DNA from 4 places in the Ralstonia condita genome. Region 1 is predicted to be linked to each of the others. Evidence: predicted binding sites of a transcription regulator. Region 1 holds the regulator's gene; each other region holds the start of a gene.
What was found. Region 1 encodes FNR, which switches genes on or off when oxygen is low (the NO sensors DNR and NnrR bind a similar motif). Its sites were predicted from a motif close to TTGATNNNNATCAA; they were not measured.

Region 1 (4,994 bases):
GGCATCCCCAACAGGAGGCAACGATGCACGCAACGCAATCTTCCGCTCAAGCCCGGCCGTGGTGGCGCGAGCCCTGGCCGTGGCTGCTCATGGCCGGCCCGCTCGTCGCCATGATCGGATGCGGCGTCACCATCTGGCTGGCGATCTCGCATCCCGATCCGGTCATCCAGGATAACGTTGTGCGGCGCGGTCTGGTCGTGGAGAAGAGCGTCACCGTGCCGGCCCAAGCCGCTCACGGGGAGGTCCGATGAAACGCCGACTGCTGATGTGGATCTTGTGGCCGGCGTTCTTGAGCGCCGCGCTGGCCGAACTAGTGGTCTTCGCGGTGGTGGATCCGGCAGACCTGCGCTTTTTTGGTGAACAGATCACCGTGTCGGCCGAAGCGGTCTACACGGTGTCGTTCTTTGTGTTCTGGCTGCTGTGTGGCCTATCCAGCGCGCTCACGCTGTATGTGTCGCCTGGCATCGGCAAGTTGGAGGCGCACGAGCATCCGCTCGTTTGAGCGGATGCAGGCAGACGGTTCAGCTGGCCTGGCCGCTCATCACGTGGCGCAGGCCGGCCATGTCGATCAGCTTGACGTGTCGCTGGCGGATCTGGATCAGACCCGCCTCGGCAAAGCGCGAGAACAAGCGGCTGACGGTTTCGAGCTTCAGGCCCAGGTAGCTGCCAAGCTCTTCGCGGCTCATGCGCAGCACGAACTCCGTCGAAGAATACCCGCGCTGGGCAGAGCGCTTGGACAGATTGAGCAGGAAAGCGGCCAGACGCTCTTCGGCCCGCATCGAACCGAGCGTCAGCAGCATCTGGTGATCTTGTGAGATCTCCTTGCTCATCAGGCGCAGGAACTGATGCTGCAACGAAGGGAGTCGGCGTGAGAGCTGCTGCAACTGGTCATAGCGGACCACGCAGACTTCGGTGTCTTCCAGGGCAGTGGCGTCGGACACGTGCCGCATGTCGCCGATGCCATCCAGTCCGACAATCTCGCCCGGCAGATGGAAGCCGGTGATCTGATGACGGCCGTCCTCGAGGGTGAGGTGGGTCTTGAGCGTACCGAAACGAATGCCATAGACGCCCTCGAGAGGTTCGCCGAGGGCATACAGCGTTTGCCCCTTCTTGACGCGGATGCGCTCCGACACCAGCTCATCCATTTTGCGTACATCGTCCGAATTCATTCCCACTGGCAGGCAGATTTGCCCGAGTACACAAGTGGAGCAACGCGAGGCTTGGTCGGAAAGTGCGATTCGTGTAAGCACGGGTGGGGGCGAATGACTTTCGAGTTGGTGAAGTAGGAAATTCTTATGGTGCAGCTGCGCTTTATTATAACGATGACCTTGCGCTTATCGGACGTTTCCGATGTGGTGAATCGCGTGAAATGCGCTTAATTCCCGAAAGCCGGTCAATAACCTTAGCCCATATCAAAAGAGCATCACAAAGATGAGTGCCGCTGTGCTTCTGAGTGTTTTCTTGATCGCGCTGCTTGGCGGGGTCCATTGCCTGGCGATGTGCAGCGGGATCGCACTCGCCGCGGAGAAGGGCGGGGTCTCCGTGCGTATCGTGTCGCGTCGTCGGCTGTGGTTCGAGCAGGTGATCATGCATGCCGGGCGGCTGACGACGTATGCATCGCTGGGCGCAGCGATGGGGGCGCTTGGTGCCACCGTGTGGCGCCAGCAATGGCTGCCGATCCAGCGTGGTCTGTTTGCGCTGGCCAGCGCGCTGCTGTTGACGTACGGTCTGCTGCTGCTCCTGCGCGCGACGGGGGATGCATGGCGTGCTCCGGGGCTGGAACGCATGCTGGGCCGCCTGTCGGGCAAGTTGTCGGCCTTGGCCTCCCGGTTGGGCGGCGGATTTCGCGCCGCACACCCGCTGGTTCGACGGTATGTCATCGGGCTCGCCTGGGGACTCGTGCCCTGCGGGATGGTCTATGGCGCGCTTGCTGTTGCGTTGCTGGCAGGCAACGCGGCGTCCGGGGCGGTGGTGATGCTCGCTTTCGGGGCGGGTACGCTGCCGAATCTGCTGATGATGTCAGGCCTGGCTGGCTGGTTGCGCGGGCTATCCCGCCAGCGATGGGCTCGCGGCGCCGCAGGGGTCATCATCACCGGGTTCGGAACCTGGGGGCTGGTGTGCGCTGCCTGGTTGCCAGAGATGCTTAACGCACACGGTTTCTGTCTCGTCCTGTGAGCCGTTGAAGGACATGCCAGCCGTGGCGCCGGGCGGTCGGGGCACTCGGGCATCTTCCCGGTTGCGGCGCCAGGCGATATTGCCCTACAATCAGACGCAATTCGACTCGCCTTCCGCGCAGATCAACAATCCCAAGCGCGGCTTCAGGCGACGCCATCCAGTGGTAATGCCGCCCTGGACAGTCGAGTCGGGCAGCTCCCCAGCCTTTGTCGGTAGCCGCCCGGTGCAGCATCCGTCCCTATGGCGGCGGAAGAAATTGCCCTTGTGGTGCCTGACTGGCACCGGATCAACTCGCTCCTCCGGCCTTTTTTTTGGGCTCACCCACTGCGTTCCGGTGCAAGGCTTCACGGCGTTTGCGCGCTTGGCCCGGGCGGGCGACATGCATTCAGATATGCCGCGTGCGTCGCGGCGGAACGACAAACTTCAAGCGTGACGGCGACCGGCCGCGCGCGAGCAATGACGAACCGTTCAACCCGATGAATACCCAAGAGGCGAAAGTCGTCCTCGAGACCGCGCTGATTTGTGCGCAGGACCCGTTGCGAGTCAATGACTTGCGCAAGCTGTTCGACGAAGAAGTTTCCGCGGACACCATCCGCGTGCTGCTCGAAGAGCTGCGCCAGGATTGGCTTGATCGCGGCGTCGAGCTGGTTGCACTGGCTTCGGGCTGGCGTCTGCAGAGCCGTCCCGAGATGCGTGTGTATCTTGACCGGTTGCATCCGGAAAAGCCGCCCAAGTACTCGCGCGCCGTGATGGAGACGCTGGCGATCATTGCCTACCGTCAGCCCGTCACACGGGGGGATATCGAAGATATCCGCGGCGTCACGGTCAATACGCAGGTCATCAAGCAGATCGAAGACCGCGGTTGGATCGAGGTGATTGGTCATCGCGACGTGCCCGGGCGCCCGGCACTGTATGCCACTACCAAGCAGTTCCTTGATGACCTTGGGTTGCGTTCGTTGGACGAACTGCCGCCCCTCGAAGACGCGCGTGCCCAGGCGCAGGCCAGCTTGCTGGAGCAGGGCGCGATCGAGTTTGAGGGCGGCGCCATCGCAGTGGATCAGCTGACGGCGCTTGTGAACGACGAGCCTGCTGCCGAGGGCGCTGTGGCCTCACCGGCTGAAGGCGCCGAGCTGCTGGTGGCGGCCGAAACCGAGCAAGCCGTTGCGCCTATGTCGGGCGCCGAAGTGGCGGCTGCGAGCGGAACATTTAAAGAGCCCGCTGATCCGGGCTCGCCACTGCAGACGGTGCCTGCTGCTCCGCCCGAGGCGAGTGAGACAACCCCCGAAGACGAACGTAGGGCGCTGGCCGAGCCATCATCCGGTTCCCCAAACGAACACTCCTAATGCCAAGCCGGTCCCCGACCGGCGCTTGGCCCGAACCCTTCTGAATTGAAAGACGTTGTGAGTACTCAGCCAGATTCCATGGATACACGTATGCCGCACGAGGCGGACGCTTCGACGCCCCGACAGGACGGCGATGGCGCAGAATCGCAGGCGCCGCGCCGCAAAGGTCTGCGTCGCGGACTGCGCAACCTGGTAGGGTCGCGCCGCCAGTCGCAGGATGGCCGCGCTGAAGCGGATGCGGCCACTGGCGAGCCTGCCTCTGCCGATGCCAGTCCGCCGGCCCAGCCGCGCAAGAGCCGCAACCCACGTGCGCGCAAACCGAAGGAAGGCGCCCCGGCTGAGGTGCAGGGGGTGCAAGAAGCCGCCGTACCCGCCGAGGGTGCTTCTGCGGAAACCCAAGGCGAACGAGGCGAGCGACGTGGCCCGCGTGGCCGATTCGGCAAGAACCGCCGCCGCCCGGGCGAAGGCCAGCCAGCAGGCGAGCGCGCTGACAGCGGCGGCAACAAGAATGCCGCCGCGGGTCGTGGCAAAGGCCAGGGCCGCGGGGGCAAGCAGCAAACCAAGCCGGGCGCGCAGCATCGTTCAGGCACGGGCGGAAAGGGCGCGGAAGATGTCTTCAAGTACGTCATTTCCGGTGCGTATGACTCCGAAACCGACGCGGGTGGCGCAGTATCGCAGCCGACCAAGGTGCGCGAGCTTACTTCCGAGGACGATGCTCCCAAGCTGCACAAGATCCTGGCCGACGCCGGTCTCGGCTCGCGCCGTGACATGGAAGATCTGATCCTGCAGGGCCGCGTTTCCGTCAACGGACTGCCGGCGCACATCGGTCAGCGCATTCTCGCGACTGACCAGGTGCGCGTGAACGGCAAGCTGATTCAGCGCAAATTGCCCAGCAAGCCGCCACGCGTGCTGCTGTACCACAAGCCTGCCGGGGAAATCGTCAGCCAGTCCGACCCGGAAGGTCGTCCGACCGTGTTTGACGCCCTGCCGCGCATGAAGACCGGTAAGTGGGTTGCGGTCGGCCGCCTGGACTTCAACACTGAAGGTCTGCTGATCTTCACGACCTCCGGTGACATTGCGAACCGATTCATGCATCCACGCTATGGCGTCGAGCGCGAATACGCGGTCCGCACGCTCGGTGAACTGCCGGAGGCGGATCGCCAGAAGCTGCTCCACGGCGTCCAGTTGCAGGACGGCGAGGCCAACTTCCTGCGCTGCGTCGATGGTGGCGGTGAGGGTGTCAACCATTGGTACCATGTGGCCCTGACCGAGGGGCGCAACCGCGAAGTGCGCCGTATGTTCGAGGCCGTCAACCTCACGGTGTCGCGCCTGATCCGTACGCGATACGGCAGTTTTGTTCTTCCGCGTGGCCTGAAACGCGGGCGCTGGCAGGAGGTGTCGGCTGACGACGTACGCACGCTGATGGGCAACCTGGGTATGAAGGTGCCTGCGCAGAGCTCCGCCGGCCAGAATCGT
Region 2 (4,994 bases), on a different contig from region 1:
AGACCCGTACAGCCGGACCTGGATTTCATGTATATGGCGATTTCGACCCGGGATGTTCAAACGTACACCGAACTCAAGAATGGTCAGCGTCTACCTGCCGGCGTGATTTCTCAATGGCAACGTTGTGCAATTGGCGGCGCGTCGTGTAGCAAACAACCCAGGCAAGCACACATGCTATGCAAAAGCGGGGAGGTTTTCGTCAATGAAGCCGACTGGAAATACTTCTCGCTGATTCCAAAAGAGAATGCCTTTGGAGCGATTCCCCTGAAATCGATGAAGCTATGCGCGCCCGACAATTGGGCTGAACCATAAGGCTTCTGCAGGCTCCACCGTTCAATAAAAACAAAAACCCCGCCAACCGGCGGGGTCCCCCAAATCCTTTTGAGCCTGCAAGCAATCAGGCCTGCGGGGCAGCCCCATCTTCGGGAGCCGCCTCGGCGCCTTCGGCCTTGGCTTCGTCCTTCTTTTCCAGCATCTCTTCCAGCGCGCCCGCGCCCTTGAAACCGGCGACGGCGGCGACTGCCTTAGTCAGCAGGCCGGCATCCGGATCGACTTTCTCGGCGGCTTCGACGGCGGCGACGGCGCCGGCGATCTTGCCCACTTCATCCAACAGTCCCATGGTCACCTCCGCGTGATTGAACGGGAGAGCCATCTTCCCACCGGGAAGGGGCGGGAGCGCAAACAAAGTTAAAAACTTTTACAGGGGAGTTCGTTTGCGTGGGCGGTGCGTCACGCCATGCCGTCACTCGGCCGGTGCATCGGCGGGGGCAGTGATGAGCGCCGCCAGACGCTGGCGCGCGCTGTCGCTGATGGGTGTCGAATGGCGCGTGGCCACGTCGATCTGCACGATCACCGACTGCGACGTCGCGGCGCAGCGGCCGTTCTGGAACAGGGCCTGCTCGAGCTTGACCGAGCTGCGCCCGATTCTCGCCACGCGCGTGCCGATCTGCACCGAGCCCGGCCAGAGGATTTCGTTGCGGAAGTCGAGCACGAGCTGCGCGATGACGAACTCGCACCCCGGCGCGGCCAGCGGGTTGTCCGGCGAGAACAGCATCTCGACGCGCCCGGTTTCCAGGTAGGTGGCGAAGACGGCGTTGTTGATGTGGCCCTGGCGGTCGGTGTCGCCGTAGCGGAGCTTGTCGGTGGCCTGGAGCGGGTAATCGGCGAGGGATGGCGTGGCAGTCATTTGCGGCGCAAAGTCGGGATAGGTGGTGCATTCTGCCTGTGTTCCTGTGCAACCGCTGATGGCGCTGCGGCACCAGGCCGCTCGGGTTGACTCGTATCAACGCGCCACATTCAGCAGGCTTTACGTTAGAAGTTAACACCGACCGCACATCCGGCGCGGGCGGCAGACATGGCAAGGAGGCCACATGAAGACCCTGGTACTGGCAACGGACGGATCGAGCTATTCCGACGCGGCGGCACGCTGTATCGCGGACAAGACGCTGTTCGGCAGCGACGTGACCGTGCATGTCGTCCACTGCATGCCGGACTTGTCCGGCGATATCCGGTCCCTGGTCGGCAAGGCGGAGGTGGATGCCTGGTACGCGGAGGAGAGCGCCGGTGCCATGCGCTCTGTCTGCACGATCCTGACCGAGGCGGGCATGCCGTTCGAGCAGCACGCGCTGGTCGGATTTCCGCCCGAACGCATCATTGAGCACGCCAAGCACGCAGGCGCGGCGGCCATCGTGATGGGCTCGCACGGACGGGGGGTGTTCGTGGAAGCGATTATGGGGTCGGTGGCGGGGCGCGTGGTGGCGCACGCGGAATGCCCCGTGCTGCTGGTCAAGGCCCCTAAGGCGTAGCTTGACGGCGGGATCCTCCCCGCATGCATGGCGATCCGCTGGCGGGCGCAGCGACATGGTCTAGGATGTAGGCACCTTTCGTCACATCCTGGAGGACACACCATGCCGCATTCCCGTGGTCTTGCGCTCGCCCTGGCGGGTGCCGCGCTGCTGGGCACCGCCACGCCGTCGTTCGCGTACTTCCGCAACGTGCTGGCCAGCACCATCATCGGCTCGATGAGCCAGACCGAACTGCAGTCGTTTACCAAGGCGATCGGCAACACGCTGGTCAACGCGGCCGACAATACCCCCGCGCAATGGACCTGGCCCGCAAAGGGCAGGCTGCCGGCCATCGAAGCGACCATCACGCCGCTGGAGAGCAAGACCGACGCCGGCCAATCGTGCCGTCGCCTGCAAAGCGAGCTGAGCCGCGGCAGCAGCAAGGAGCAATGGACAGCGTGGCTGTGCAAGCAGCCCAGCGGCGAGTGGAAGCTGCGCCCGCTGGCGCAATAACGCGCCGCGCCAGCCTATTTCAGATACGACTTGATCACCTGGAGCACGGCGCTCAGGTCTTCCTGGCGCTGCGCCTCAGCCGGCTGCTTGACCAGATGGTCGGTCAGATGGCCTTCGATGACGGCCGCCATCAGCCCGTTGACCGCACCGCGAATCGCAGCGATCTGCTGCAGCACCGCGGTGCAATCCCCTTCTTCTTCGAGTTGTTTTTCCAGGGCAGCCGCCTGCCCCTGGATACGCCGCACGCGTGCCAGCAGCTTGGCTTTGTCGCGAATGGTATGGGCCATGGATGGGCACTCGGTTTGGGGTGGTTGACGTGCGGAAAGTATCACGCGTGATACTAGGGGGGAGTATACTGCCGCCACCTTGAATTGCCTATCGCCTCGCGATCTCATGACCTCGTTCACGACCCTCCTGCAGCAAGGCAATGCCTGGCTGTTCGTTCCCAGCGCCATCCTTCTTGGCGCACTCCACGGCCTCGAGCCCGGACATTCCAAGACGATGATGGCGGCGTTCATCGTCGCCATCCGGGGCACGCTCACGCAGGCGGTGCTGCTCGGGTTGTCGGCAACGGTCTCGCACACGGCGGTCGTGTGGGCGGTGGCCATGGCCGGTCTGTACTTCGGCCGCAACTGGAATGCGGAAACGACGGAGCCGTACTTCCAGGTGGTGTCGGCGGTGCTCATCATTGGCGTGGCGGCGTGGATGGTCTGGCGCACTTGGCGGAGCACGCACAGCCACGATCATGACCACGACCACGGGCATGACCACGGCCATGGTCACGAAGCGCTGAAGCTTGCCTCAGGCGAGTACCAGGACGCCCATGAGCGTGCGCATGCCGATGACATCCGCCGCCGCTTCGCCCACCGCGACGTGACGACGGGCCAGATCATCGTGTTCGGCCTCACTGGCGGCCTGATGCCGTGTCCGGCGTCGATCACGGTGCTGCTGCTGTGCCTGCAGTTCAAGAAGATCACGCTGGGTGCCGCACTGGTGCTGTGCTTCAGCATCGGTCTGGCACTGACCTTGGTGGCCTCCGGCGCACTGGCCGCACTCAGCGTGAAGCATGTCTCGCGCCGCTGGGGCGGCTTTGGCGAGTTCGCACGCAGGGCGCCATACCTGTCTGGCGCGCTGATCACGCTGGTGGGTGTGTATGTGGGCTGGCAAGGCGTGGCAGGACTGATGCGGATGGCGTGACAGGAGCACGACGCTGCATCCGTTTCCTGGCGGCCTGCGTATATGGCGGTACAGGTTGGCGCACGATCTTTCTCGCAGATGCGGTGTCAGGTGTGCATCCGTGACGCGACCAACCTGCAGGATCGCGGCGGCAAGACGCCGTCAGCGACCTCATGGACGCCGTCTCCGGACGGCATATTCCCCCGCTCAAGGAGTTCATCATGGACACACGCCGCGCTTCGCCCCTTTCCCGCAAACTGTCGCTGAAGGTACTGGCCACCCTCTGCGCATCTGCCGCCCTGTTCACGGCCCTGCCTGCCGCCGCAGCGCAAAGCGAAGGCCGATTCGATCCGTACACGCAGGGCGCCTCCACCGACAAGGCCGACCCCTACACGCAAGGCCTGGACCGCCATGCCGACACCTATGGCTACCTGGCGTGGAAGTACGATCGTTTCGATCCGTATTCGCAAGGCACTGACCGTCAGGCCAGCGCGTACGACGTGCTCGCATGGCGCTGGGATACGAGCTACCCGGGTGATGCACAAGGGCATCGCGCCTGAAGGGCCGTCCGATCTGGTCAGGCCCGGTACCGGATACCGGCGCCTCGCCATTGACGCCCGGCCAGCGCACCGGCGATTCAAGCTGACGCGAGCATCAGCTCCAGATTCTGTACCGCAGCGCCGGACGCCCCCTTCCCCAGGTTGTCGAACACGGCCGTGAGCAGGACTTGGCCGTGGTGGTTGGCGAACACGCCCAGATGCATGTCGTTGGTCCCGTTGAGCGCCTGCGGATCAAGGTGCGTCCATTGGGACGAGGCCTCCAGGGGCATGACACGCACGTGCCGCGCGCTGGCGTAGTGGCGTGACAGGCAAGCATGCAGCCCCGCTGCGTCGACGCCCGGAGCCAGCAGGCGCAGCTCCAGCGGCACCGTCAACACGATCCCCTGCCGGTACGCGCCGTATGCAGGCACGAACATCGGCCGTTGCGCGAGGCCCGCGTGCCGTTCGATCTCGGGCGTGTGCTTGTGCATGAGTCCCAGGCCATACACCTGAAACGGTAGCGCCTGCGACGCGTCGGCGCCCTCGAATGCTTCCACGGCCGCACGACCACCGCCGGAATAGCCCGACACGGCGTGGATGCTTATCGGATAGTCCGCCGGCAGCAAACCCGCTCTCACCAGCGGACGCAGCAGGCCGATCGCACCGGTGGGGTAGCAGCCGGGGTTGGTCACGCGCGATGCCGTGGCAATGCGCTGCGCCTGCCCTTCGCTCATCTCCGGAAAGCCATACGTCCAGCCCGGTGCGGTGCGGTGGGCGGAGCTGGCATCGATCACCCGCACGTCTGGGTTGACGATGGAGGCTACCGCGTCGCGCGCCGCCGCATCAGGCAAGCACAGGATGGCGATATCGCAAGCGTTGATCGCTTCCGCGCGTCGCTGTGGATCTTTCCGGTCGCTGGCGGCGAGCGTCAGTAGTTGCAGACCGGTGCGGCCGCGCAGGCGTTCATGAATCTGCAGGCCAG
Region 3 (4,994 bases), on a different contig from region 1:
TGACGGGCGGCCAGCCGGTCGACGGCCCGCTGTCGGTGCCGCAGATTGCCGCGCAGGTGCATGCCGAAGGCACGTCGCGCATCGTCATCGTCACGGACGAGCCCGAGAAGTACAACGCCGCCATCAAGCTGCCCGAAGGCGTAACGGTGCACCACCGCGATCGCCTCGACGCGATCCAGCGCGAGCTGCGCGAGGTGCAAGGCACCAGCGTGCTGATCTACGACCAGACCTGCGCGACGGAAAAGCGCCGCCGCCGCAAGCGCGGCACGATGGTGGACCCGGCACGCCGCGCGTTCATCAACGACGCGGTGTGCGAGGGCTGCGGCGATTGCTCGGTCAAGTCGAACTGCCTGTCGGTCGAACCGCTGGACACGGAGCTGGGCACCAAGCGCAAGATCAACCAGTCGTCGTGCAACAAGGATTTCTCGTGCGTGAACGGCTTCTGCCCGAGCTTCGTGACGGCCGAAGGCGCGCAGGTGCGCAAGCCGGAATCGCACGGCGTGTCGATGGAGGGCCTGCCGCTGCTGCCGCATCCTGAGCTGCCCGCCATCCAGCGCGCGTATGGCGTGCTGGTGACCGGTGTGGGCGGCACGGGCGTGGTCACCATCGGCGGCCTGCTCGGCATGGCCGCGCACATCGAAGGCAAGGGCGTGACCGTGCTCGACATGGCAGGCCTGGCGCAGAAAGGCGGCGCGGTGCTCTCGCACGTGCAGATCGGCGAGCGTCCGGATTCGATCCACGCCACGCGCATCGCCATGGGCGAGGCCGATCTGGTGATCGGCTGCGACGCGATTGTCTCGGCGTCGGACGAAGTGCTGTCGAAGGTGCAGCACGGCCAGACGCGCGCCATCATCAACAGCACGGCATCGCCCACGGCCGATTTCATCAAGAACCCGAACTGGCGCTTCCCGGGCAGCTCGGCCGAGGCGGACATCCGCGCGGCCGTCGGCGACGCGTGTGCCTTTGAAGACGCCAACACACTCGCCGTGCGCCTGCTGGGCGACGCCATCTTCACCAACCCGCTCGTGCTCGGCTTTGCGTGGCAGAAGGGCTGGGTTCCGCTGACGTACGACGCGCTCATCCGCGCGATCGAACTCAACGGTGTGGCCGTCGAGAAGAACAAGACGGCGTTCGAATGGGGCCGCCACCTCGCGCAAGACCGCGATGCCGTACTTAAGCTGGCCGACGACGCCCCGCGTGCCAAGGCCGACGTCATCGCCCTGCCCTCGCTGGACACGCTCATCGCCCGCCGCGTCGATCTGCTGACCGCGTACCAGAACGCCGCGTATGCCGCCGAGTTCCGCGCGGTGGTGGAACGCGTGCGTGCAGCAGAGGCCGCCGTGGTGGGTGCGGGCCAACCCCTGGCGCTCACGGAAGCGGTGGCGCGCAACCTGTCGAAGCTGATGGCGTACAAGGACGAATACGAAGTCGCCCGCCTGTACACCGACCCCGCGTTCCTCGACAAGCTGCGTGCGCAGTTCGAAGGCGAACCCGGCCGCGACTACCAGCTCAACTTCTGGCTCGCGCCGCCCATGATCGCCAAGCGTGATGAGAAGGGCCACCTGGTCAAGCAGCGCTTCGGCCGGAGCACGATGGGCATCTTCAAGGTGCTCGCCAAGCTCAAGGGCCTGCGCGGCACGGCGTTCGACCTCTTCGGCAAGACCGAAGAACGCCGCACCGAGCGCGCGCTGATCGGCGAATACCGCGCGCTGGTCGATGAACTCGTGAAGGGCCTGACGGCGCAGAAGCTGGCGCAAGCCGTGGAACTGGCTCGCCTGCCGGAGGATATCCGCGGCTTCGGCCACGTGAAGGAAGCCAACCTGGCGGCGGCGCGCATTCGCTGGAACAAGCTGCTGACACAGTGGCGCGATCCGGCGGCGGCGCAGCGGGCAGCCTGATCGGCGCCAAGCATTCAGCATCGCCATGAAAAAAACGGAGGCTTCGGCCTCCGTCTTTCTTGATGTGCGCTGGCTTCGTCAGCCCGGTACGATCTGCTGTGCGTAGTCGTACAGATCCTGCAGGATGGTCTGCGCACGCGTGTCGCCGTTCTCCGCCGCTTCCGCGCCCAACTGCTGAAGCCGCTCGCCGAAAACTTCGAACGTCATATAGCCGTCACGGCCCTCAAACAGGCGCTCGGCGCGCAACTGCTCCCACTGCTCGTATTCCTCTTCGTTCAACGTGTCGGGAAAGTTGCGTGCGCGGTAATGGAACAGCAATTCAGGCAGACGCGCATCGGCAAACTCCGCATGCAGACGCGCGAGCTGTTCGCCGCTGAGCGTGCGCAGCTCGTTGAGCAGGCGGCGATCATCGTTGCCGACAAATCCGCCGTACAGGTTCTGGTCGACGTCTTCGATCGGCTCCAGTTCGCGGGCGTATACCTGACGCCACGTTTCGCGCATGTCGGGCGCGCCCTGCGCGATGGCGGCATGGCGTTCGATCGTGGCGAAGTCGATGCCCCAGCGTTCTGCCTGCGCGGGCTGCAGCGTCTTCATGTTGCTGATGACGATGGGCGACTTGTTGATGTGGATCGACTTGATCGGCAGCCGCGTGGTGCCTTCTGCCAGATCGGCTGTGCGCGTGAACATGCGCTCGCGGATCGTTGCCACATCCATGTGAAACAGCTCGGACGGGTCGAACGCCAGATCCCACACGATCAGTTCGTTCTTGTTGGTCGGATGACCACCCAGCGGCCACACCACGGCCATGCAACCGCGCTCGACGCCGTACATGCCGGAGATATGCAGCAGCGGCCGCGGCGCATCGCCGATCTCGGCCACCACGCGGTCTTTCTTGCGCAGCGCCAGGCAGAAATCGAACAGGCGCGGCTGCGCGTTGCGAATCAGACGCGCCAGCGCGATCGTCGCGCGCACGTCGGACACCGCATCGTGCGCCGCCTCGTGCACCAGGCCATTGGCCTTGGACAGATGCTCCAGCTTGAAGCTCGGCCGGCCGTCTTCATGCGTGGGCCATTGAATGCCTTCCGGGCGCAGCGCCCACGTGGTGCGCACCACGTCGAGCAGATCCCAGCGCCCGCATTCGTTCTGCCACTCGCGTGCGTACGGGTCGATCAGGTTGCGCCAGAACAGGTGGCGCGTCACCTCGTCATCAAAACGAATGGTGTTGTAGCCGACGCCGATGGTGCCGGGCGTACCGAGTTCGCGCTCGATGGCCTGCGCGAAACGGTATTCCGGAATGCCTTGCCGGGCGCACTGCTGCGGGGTGATGCCGGTGATGAGGCACGACACCGGATCGGGCAGCCAGTCGTTGGACGGCTGGCAGAACAGTTCGACCGGCTCGCCGATCTCGTTCAGCTCGGCATCGGTGCGGATGCCGGCAAACTGCGCGGGGCGATCACGGCGCGGCACGGCGCCGAACGTTTCGTAGTCGTGCCAGAGAAAGGTGGGAGTGACAGGCAAGGCAGCAGCTCGCTCGAAAACACTGAAGATGCCGGCATGCTAACAGTGTTGCCCATCCCGCACGCCCTCCTCGGCGGTTGACTCACATCAATCCGCCCCCGCCAGGCGTCGACCAGACTGGTATCTCCCCCCAACCAGGAGATGTCTCATGGCCCAGTCGATGAAAGCCGCGGTAGTCCATGCGTTTGGCGAACCCTTGCGCATTGAGGAAGTGCCGGTTCCCACACCTGGGCGCGGGCAGATTCTTGTCAAGATCGCGGCCTCGGGCGTCTGCCACACGGACCTGCACGCCGCCGATGGCGACTGGCCCGTCAAGCCAAGCCTGCCCTTCATCCCCGGGCACGAAGGGGTCGGTTATGTGGCAGCCGTGGGCGAAGGCGTGACCGCCGTCAAGGAAGGCGACCGCGTAGGCGTGCCCTGGCTCTACACCGCCTGCGGCCACTGCGAGCACTGCCTGAGCGGCTGGGAAACCCTCTGCCACGAGCAGCAAAACACCGGCTACTCCGTCAACGGCGGCTATGCCGAATACGTACTGGCCGATCCGAACTACGTCGGCCATCTGCCCGCGCAGGTCAGCTTCGAAGAGATCGCACCCATCCTCTGCGCGGGGGTGACCGTCTACAAAGGCATCCGCATGACCGATACGCGGCCCGGCCAGTGGATCGCCATTTCCGGCATTGGCGGGCTGGGGCACGTGGCGGTGCAATACGCAATCGCCATGGGCCTGCACGTGGTGGCCGTCGACGTGGCGCCAGAGAAACTTGCGCTCGCGCGCGAGCTGGGCGCCAAGCTGGTCGTCGATGCCTCCCAGCAAGACCCGGCGGCCGTGATTCAGAAAGAGATCGGCGGTGTGCACGGCGTGCTGGTGACGGCGGTGTCGCGCAGTGCCTTTGCGCAAGCGCTGGGCATGGTGCGGCGCGGCGGGACGATCTCGCTCAATGGGCTGCCGCCGGGCGATTTTCCGCTGCCGATCTTCTCCACGGTGCTCAACGGCATCACAGTGCGCGGTTCGATTGTCGGCACGCGGCGTGATCTGCAAGAGTCCCTGGAGTTTGCCGCCGAGGGGTTGGTACGCGCCCACATTCACCGCGACAAGCTCGACAACATCAACCAGGTGTTCGCCGACCTAAAGGCCGGCAAGGTGGATGGCCGCATCGTCTTGACGCTCTGAGTGCCGCCACCCGGCGGTGCGAGTAAGCTGCAGGCATCACGTCCGCTTGCCCCACCGCCATGCGCATCCTCTTTTTCAGCAGCCACCGTTACGACGAAGACAGCTTCCGCGCCTCACTCGCGCGCGGCGGTCATAGCTTCGACCTCGTTTTCCAGCGCGCGCACCTTGAAGCGCAAACGGCGCCCCTCGCAGCGGGCTTTGAAGCGGTGTGCCCGTTCGTGAATGATTGCCTCGATGCGGAGGTGCTCGAAGCGCTGGCAGCGGGGGGTACGCGGCTGATCGCGCTGCGCTCGGCAGGCTTCAACCATGTCGACCTGCCCGCCGCTCAGCGCCTGGGGCTGACGGTGGTACGCGTGCCGGCGTATTCGCCGCACGCGGTGGCCGAACATGCGGTCGGCATGATCCTC
Region 4 (4,994 bases), on a different contig from region 1:
CCCGACGTGGACCGCCGTTGCCTCGGCGGCGCTGCTTTGGTTTCTGGTCGCCGGCACGATGATCGACGCGGATACGCAACTGCTGCCCGACGCCCTCACGCAGCCGTTGCTTTGGCTTGGCCTGGGGGTGAATCTGTTCGGCATGTTCACGCACCTGCAGGATGCGGTCATCGGCGCAATGGCTGGCTACCTCTTCCTCTGGTCGATCTACTGGGCCTACAAGCTGCTGCGCGGCCGCGAAGGCATGGGCTACGGCGACTTCAAGCTGATGGCCGCCCTGGGCGCCTGGTTCGGCTGGCAAGCGCTGCCCTTGCTCGTGCTGCTGTCGTCGGTGGTCGGCCTGGTCTTCGGCCTTGTGCGTATCGCGCGTGGCGCAAAGAGCGAATCGCCGTTCTCGTTCGGGCCCTTCATTGCCGGCGCGGGCGTGATCGCACTGCTGGCGGGCCCGCAGCTGATCGTGCTGACGGGGCTGGCTCCCGGGCTTGCCCCTTGAGGGTGTCGGTAACATGCGCGTGATTGGCCTGACTGGCGGCATCGGCAGCGGCAAGAGCTATGTGGCGGACCGTCTTGCCGAGCGCGGCGCCGCCATCGTCGACACCGATGCCATCGCCCACGAGATCACCGCGCCCGGCGGGGCTGCCATCCCCAAGCTGGTCGAAACCTTCGGCCCCGGCATCCTGCGTCCGGACGGCGCGATGGATCGCGACGCCATGCGCGCCCTCGCCTTTTCCGACGCTACCGCCAAGACACGGCTGGAGCAGATCACGCATCCGCTGATCCGCGAGATTGCCTTGTCACGCGGAGCCGCCGCGCAAGCATCCGGCGCATCTCCGTACCTCGTCTACGTCGTACCGCTTCTGGTGGAGTCCCTTACCGGCCATCAAAGCTGGCGCAGCCTTGTCGAGCGCATCCTGGTCGTCGACTGTCCGGTCGAGATGCAGATTGCCCGCGTGATCGCCCGCAATGGCCTGCCACGCGCGCAGGTCGAGGCTATCGTGGCCCGGCAGGCCAGCCGTGAAGCGCGCCTGGAAGCCGCGGACGACGTGATCGACAACAGCGGAGCGCTGGCGGACTTGCAGCCGCAGATCGACCGTCTGGACCAAGCCTATCGGTCGGATTGAACCGCCCTGAAAGCGGATGTCACAGCCCTTTGCATTGTGATGAGCGAGGGTCTCGCATAGAATGCGGGCAGATCGAAGCCAAATGGGCTTCGGGGCCACATACGCCAGCAGGCCAGCAAACCGGGCACCAAGTTTTGATCCTGTACGAATATCCCTTCAACGAACGCATTCGGACGCTGCTGCGCCTCGAAGATCTGTTCGAGCGGCTGGATTTCTTTCTCGTGCAGGAACATCCGCTGCAGCACCATGTGGCGCTGACCACGCTGTTCGAGATCGTCGACGTGGCGGGCCGCGCCGATCTCAAGTCCGACCTGCTGAAAGAGCTCGACCGCCAGCGCCAGACGCTGACTGCGCTGCGCGCTAACCCGCAGATCGATCAAGACGCGCTCGACGGCGTCATCAGCGAGCTGGAAACCGCCTCGGGCAATCTCACCGCCACGCACGGCAAGGCCGGACAGCTCATCGCCGACAACGAATGGCTGACCAGCATCCGCAGCCGCGCGATCATTCCCGGTGGTACCTGCGAATTTGACCTGCCGGCGTATTTTGCGTGGCAGCATCACCCTGCGGAACGCCGCCGCGCCGACATTATCAAATGGGCGCAGCCCCTGGTACCGCTGCGTGACGCGACGATGATCGTGCTGCGCCTGCTGCGCGAGTCGGGCCAGAGTGGCAAGGTCATTGCTACCGCCGGAAGCTATCAACAGATGCTGTCGGGGCGCGTCTACCAACTCATGCAGGTGCGCCTGGACGATGCTGCGCTGGGCTTCATCCCTGAGATCAGCGCCAACAAGTACATGCTCTGGGTACGCTTTACCCAGCAGGATGGCGACCTGCGCCCCAAGCCGGTCGACGCCGATATTCCGTTCCAGCTCAAGCTCTGCAATTTCTAGACGTTTGCAATGAACGCGAAGACCGTCAAATGCCCGACCTGCGGCAAACCCGTGCCGTGGGTACCGGAAAGCCGTTACCGGCCGTTCTGCTCCGAGCGCTGCAAGCAGATTGATCTGGGCGCCTGGGCGGCCGAGCAGTACACCATCCCCGTGGTCGAAGACGACGACCTGCCGCCCGAAGCGCCGGGCGGCGACACCAGCGGCAAGCTCAATTGACACTCCCCCGGTGCGTTGCACCATGCAGTAGGCCGTCCCGCCCTCTCGCTCCCCTCAGCCGCGATACCACCTTGGCTGGCCGGTCTTGATCCACGTCAGCGTGACCCAGTTCGCACGTTGACGAAATCAGCCGCGTCATCTTTATTGATGAGGTGAGACGGTGAACCACAACAAAAAGAGGGGGGCACCATGCAACGGTCGACGACGGCGCTCAATGCGCTTGTTTGGCTGCTGCTCTGCGTTGCGCTTGGCGTGCCAAGAGAGGCCTCTGCGGTGCCGGCGTTCGCCAGACAGACCGGCATGGCCTGCATGGCTTGCCACGTAAGCTTCCCGGAACTGACCCCCTTTGGCCGGTTCTTCAAGATGACCGGCTATACGCTGTCCAACAAGAGCACGATCCCGATTTCGGGCATGGTGCAGATCTCGCGCACCAACACCCGGACGGTCGATCAACAGAATTACGATTTCGTGCGCGACGGCGATACCGTCCCCCAGCAGCTCAGCCTGTTTTATGCGGGACGCATTGCCGGGCCAGTCGGCGCCTTCGCGCAGTGGTCTTACGACGGCATCGCCCACCACAGCGCCCTGGACAACACCGACATCCGGGCCGCATGGCACCTGACGCGGGAGGACGTCGACTTCATCTACGGCATCACGGTTAACAACAACCCGACGGTATCCGACGCCTGGAACAGCAGCCCCGCCTTCGGTTATCCGTACGCGTCGCCCACCGTCGGCGTGCCGCCGCTGGCCGGGACGCTCATCGACGGGAGCCTGGCGCAACAGGTGGTGGGGGCAAGTGCGTATGCCTTCTGGCAACGCCATCTTTACGCAGAGTTCGGCGCCTACCGGACTGCGGACCAGGCCTTCTCGGTATTCCGGGCCGGCCAGGATACCGCCACGCCAGGCGGCGTGGCGCGCCTGAGCGGAGCCAATCCGTACTGGCGTGTGGCTTACAACCAGGAGTGGGGGCCGCATTCGATGATGGTCGGCACCTTCGGGCTGCTGGCCAACCGGTATCCGGACAACACGATGCCCGGTACGCCCACCGACCGCTTCCAGGACTATGCGCTCGATGCCCAGTACCAGTATCTGACGATGACGCACACGTTCACCGCACAGATGGCGTGGATCTATGAGCATCAGGACTGGCGCGCCAGCTTCCCAAGCGGCGGCATCGGGGCCGGTCCGACGCCGGCCAACCCGACGGATCATCTCAATACATTCAAGGCGAAGGCGTCGTATTACTACCAGCGCAAATACGGCGCCACCCTGGCCTACTTCTCAACCACCGGCGACGCCGACCCCGGCCTCTACGCCCCGGCGCCCGTCACCGGCAGCGCCAATGGCCGGCCGGATACCCAGGGCGTGATCTTCGAGCTGGATTATCTGCCGCATCCCCAGATCAAGCTGGCGCTGCAGTACACGTGGTACCTCAAGTTCAACGGCGCCCACGCCAACTACGACGGCAACGGGCGCAACGCGATCAACAACAACACGATCTATCTGCTCGGCTGGTTCATGTTCTAGCTGCCTGGTCGGATCAACGACAGAAGGGGGGAACACGTGATGAAGGGATTGCATCGATCCGGCCCAGCCTGGCTTGCAGGTCTCGTCGCACTCGCGGCCTTGGGTTGGTCCGGCGCCGCCACCGCACAAGACGGCGAGAGGCTTGCTGAGCAATTGTGCGCGTCCTGCCACGGCGCGCACGGCACCAGCGGGTCGCCCATGTTCCCGCGCCTGGACGCGCAGGTTCCGCACTATCTGGAAGCGCAGCTGAAGGGCTTTCGCAACCGCGGTCGCGGCGAGACCGACGCGCAGGCCTTCATGTGGGGCATTGCCTCGCAGCTGGACGATGCCACCATCGCCTCACTGGCTGAGTACTACGCGCGCCAGACAGCGCCTGCGGGCCAGGCGGGAAATCCGGCACTGATGGCGCGCGGCAAGACCATCTTCGAACACGGCCTGCCGGCCGAGGGCGTGCCCGCCTGTGCGTCTTGCCACGGCGCGCACGCGCAGGGCAACGATATCTATCCGCGTCTGGCCGGTCAGCACGAGACGTACCTGTTGCGGCAGATCAGCGTCTTCAAGAACGGCACGCGCGCCAATGCGCCAGTGATGAGCGCCGTTGCTCACACGTTGACGGACGAGCAGGCACAGGCGGTTGCCGCCTTTCTGCAAGCGCAGTAGATCCCTGGAGAGACGGGAAGACTAGGCAGACGCAGCGGCGTCTTCCGCGCGCATCCACTCGAACACCGGCAGCGTGGCCGGCAGTACCGGTTCCACGTTGATCGGCAACGTCTGCCAGGCGAATTCCTGGCCTTCCAGTGCGCGCAGCGTGCCTTCCCACGCCGTCACCTTGCAGAAATGCAGGCGCACGTACGCGTGCGGATAATCATGCTCGATGGTGTGCCACGGCGTGCAAGTGCGCAGCGTCACATCGAGCTCTTCCTTCAGCTCACGCGTGAGCGCGGCTTCCACCGATTCGCCCGCTTCAAGCTTGCCGCCAGGAAATTCCCAGTAGCCCGCGTAAGGCTTGCCTTCTGGACGCTGGGCCAGCAAGAACTGGCCGTCCGGCTGCACCAGCACGCCAACGGCCACTTCGGTGATCTTGCGGCCGTCGGGCGTGTGCGTGGGTGGCACTTGCGTCAGATTGTCAGTCGACATGCTGCCGCCCATGCTTGCCGCCCCAGTCGCGGGCAAATTGCCATGCCACGCGGCCCGAACGCGAGCCACGCTCGAGCGCCCAGACCAGCGCGTCGCC

Region 2: a site for FNR is predicted at 1,273-1,286, ahead of R2N03_RS12840 (universal stress protein). Genes of this name have one in related genera too.
Region 3: a site for FNR is predicted at 3,494-3,507, ahead of adhP (alcohol dehydrogenase AdhP). Genes of this name have one in related genera too.
Region 4: a site for FNR is predicted at 2,316-2,329, ahead of R2N03_RS00225 (cytochrome C). Genes of this name have one in related genera too.

Annotation. Positions count from the first base shown of each region.
Region 1 covers NZ_CATYWO010000006.1:178,912-183,905, forward strand. The annotation lists gene R2N03_RS17895 (FixH family protein) at 24-251, shown strand; gene R2N03_RS17900 (hypothetical protein) at 248-502, shown strand; gene fnr (fumarate/nitrate reduction transcriptional regulator Fnr) at 522-1,250, opposite strand; gene R2N03_RS17910 (sulfite exporter TauE/SafE family protein) at 1,432-2,175, shown strand; gene scpB (SMC-Scp complex subunit ScpB) at 2,652-3,518, shown strand; gene rluB (23S rRNA pseudouridine(2605) synthase RluB) at 3,609-4,994, shown strand, end outside.
Region 2 covers NZ_CATYWO010000003.1:246,251-251,244, forward strand. The annotation lists gene R2N03_RS12825 (hypothetical protein) at 1-312, shown strand, start outside; gene R2N03_RS12830 (hypothetical protein) at 398-619, opposite strand; gene R2N03_RS12835 (acyl-CoA thioesterase) at 743-1,186, opposite strand; gene R2N03_RS12840 (universal stress protein) at 1,371-1,805, shown strand; gene R2N03_RS12845 (hypothetical protein) at 1,908-2,297, shown strand; gene R2N03_RS12850 (metal/formaldehyde-sensitive transcriptional repressor) at 2,312-2,584, opposite strand; gene R2N03_RS12855 (nickel/cobalt efflux protein RcnA) at 2,691-3,494, shown strand; gene R2N03_RS12860 (hypothetical protein) at 3,695-4,033, shown strand; gene argC (N-acetyl-gamma-glutamyl-phosphate reductase) at 4,111-4,994, opposite strand, start outside.
Region 3 covers NZ_CATYWO010000008.1:77,090-82,083, forward strand. The annotation lists gene R2N03_RS19205 (indolepyruvate ferredoxin oxidoreductase family protein) at 1-1,898, shown strand, start outside; gene sbcB (exodeoxyribonuclease I) at 1,977-3,416, opposite strand; gene adhP (alcohol dehydrogenase AdhP) at 3,565-4,587, shown strand; gene R2N03_RS19220 (2-hydroxyacid dehydrogenase) at 4,647-4,994, shown strand, end outside.
Region 4 covers NZ_CATYWO010000001.1:53,270-58,263, reverse strand. The annotation lists gene R2N03_RS00245 (prepilin peptidase) at 1-493, shown strand, start outside; gene coaE (dephospho-CoA kinase) at 507-1,121, shown strand; gene zapD (cell division protein ZapD) at 1,256-2,014, shown strand; gene R2N03_RS00230 (DNA gyrase inhibitor YacG) at 2,024-2,230, shown strand; gene R2N03_RS00225 (cytochrome C) at 2,420-3,760, shown strand; gene R2N03_RS00220 (c-type cytochrome) at 3,800-4,420, shown strand; gene R2N03_RS00215 (NUDIX domain-containing protein) at 4,442-4,897, opposite strand; gene R2N03_RS00210 (ATP-binding protein) at 4,887-4,994, opposite strand, start outside.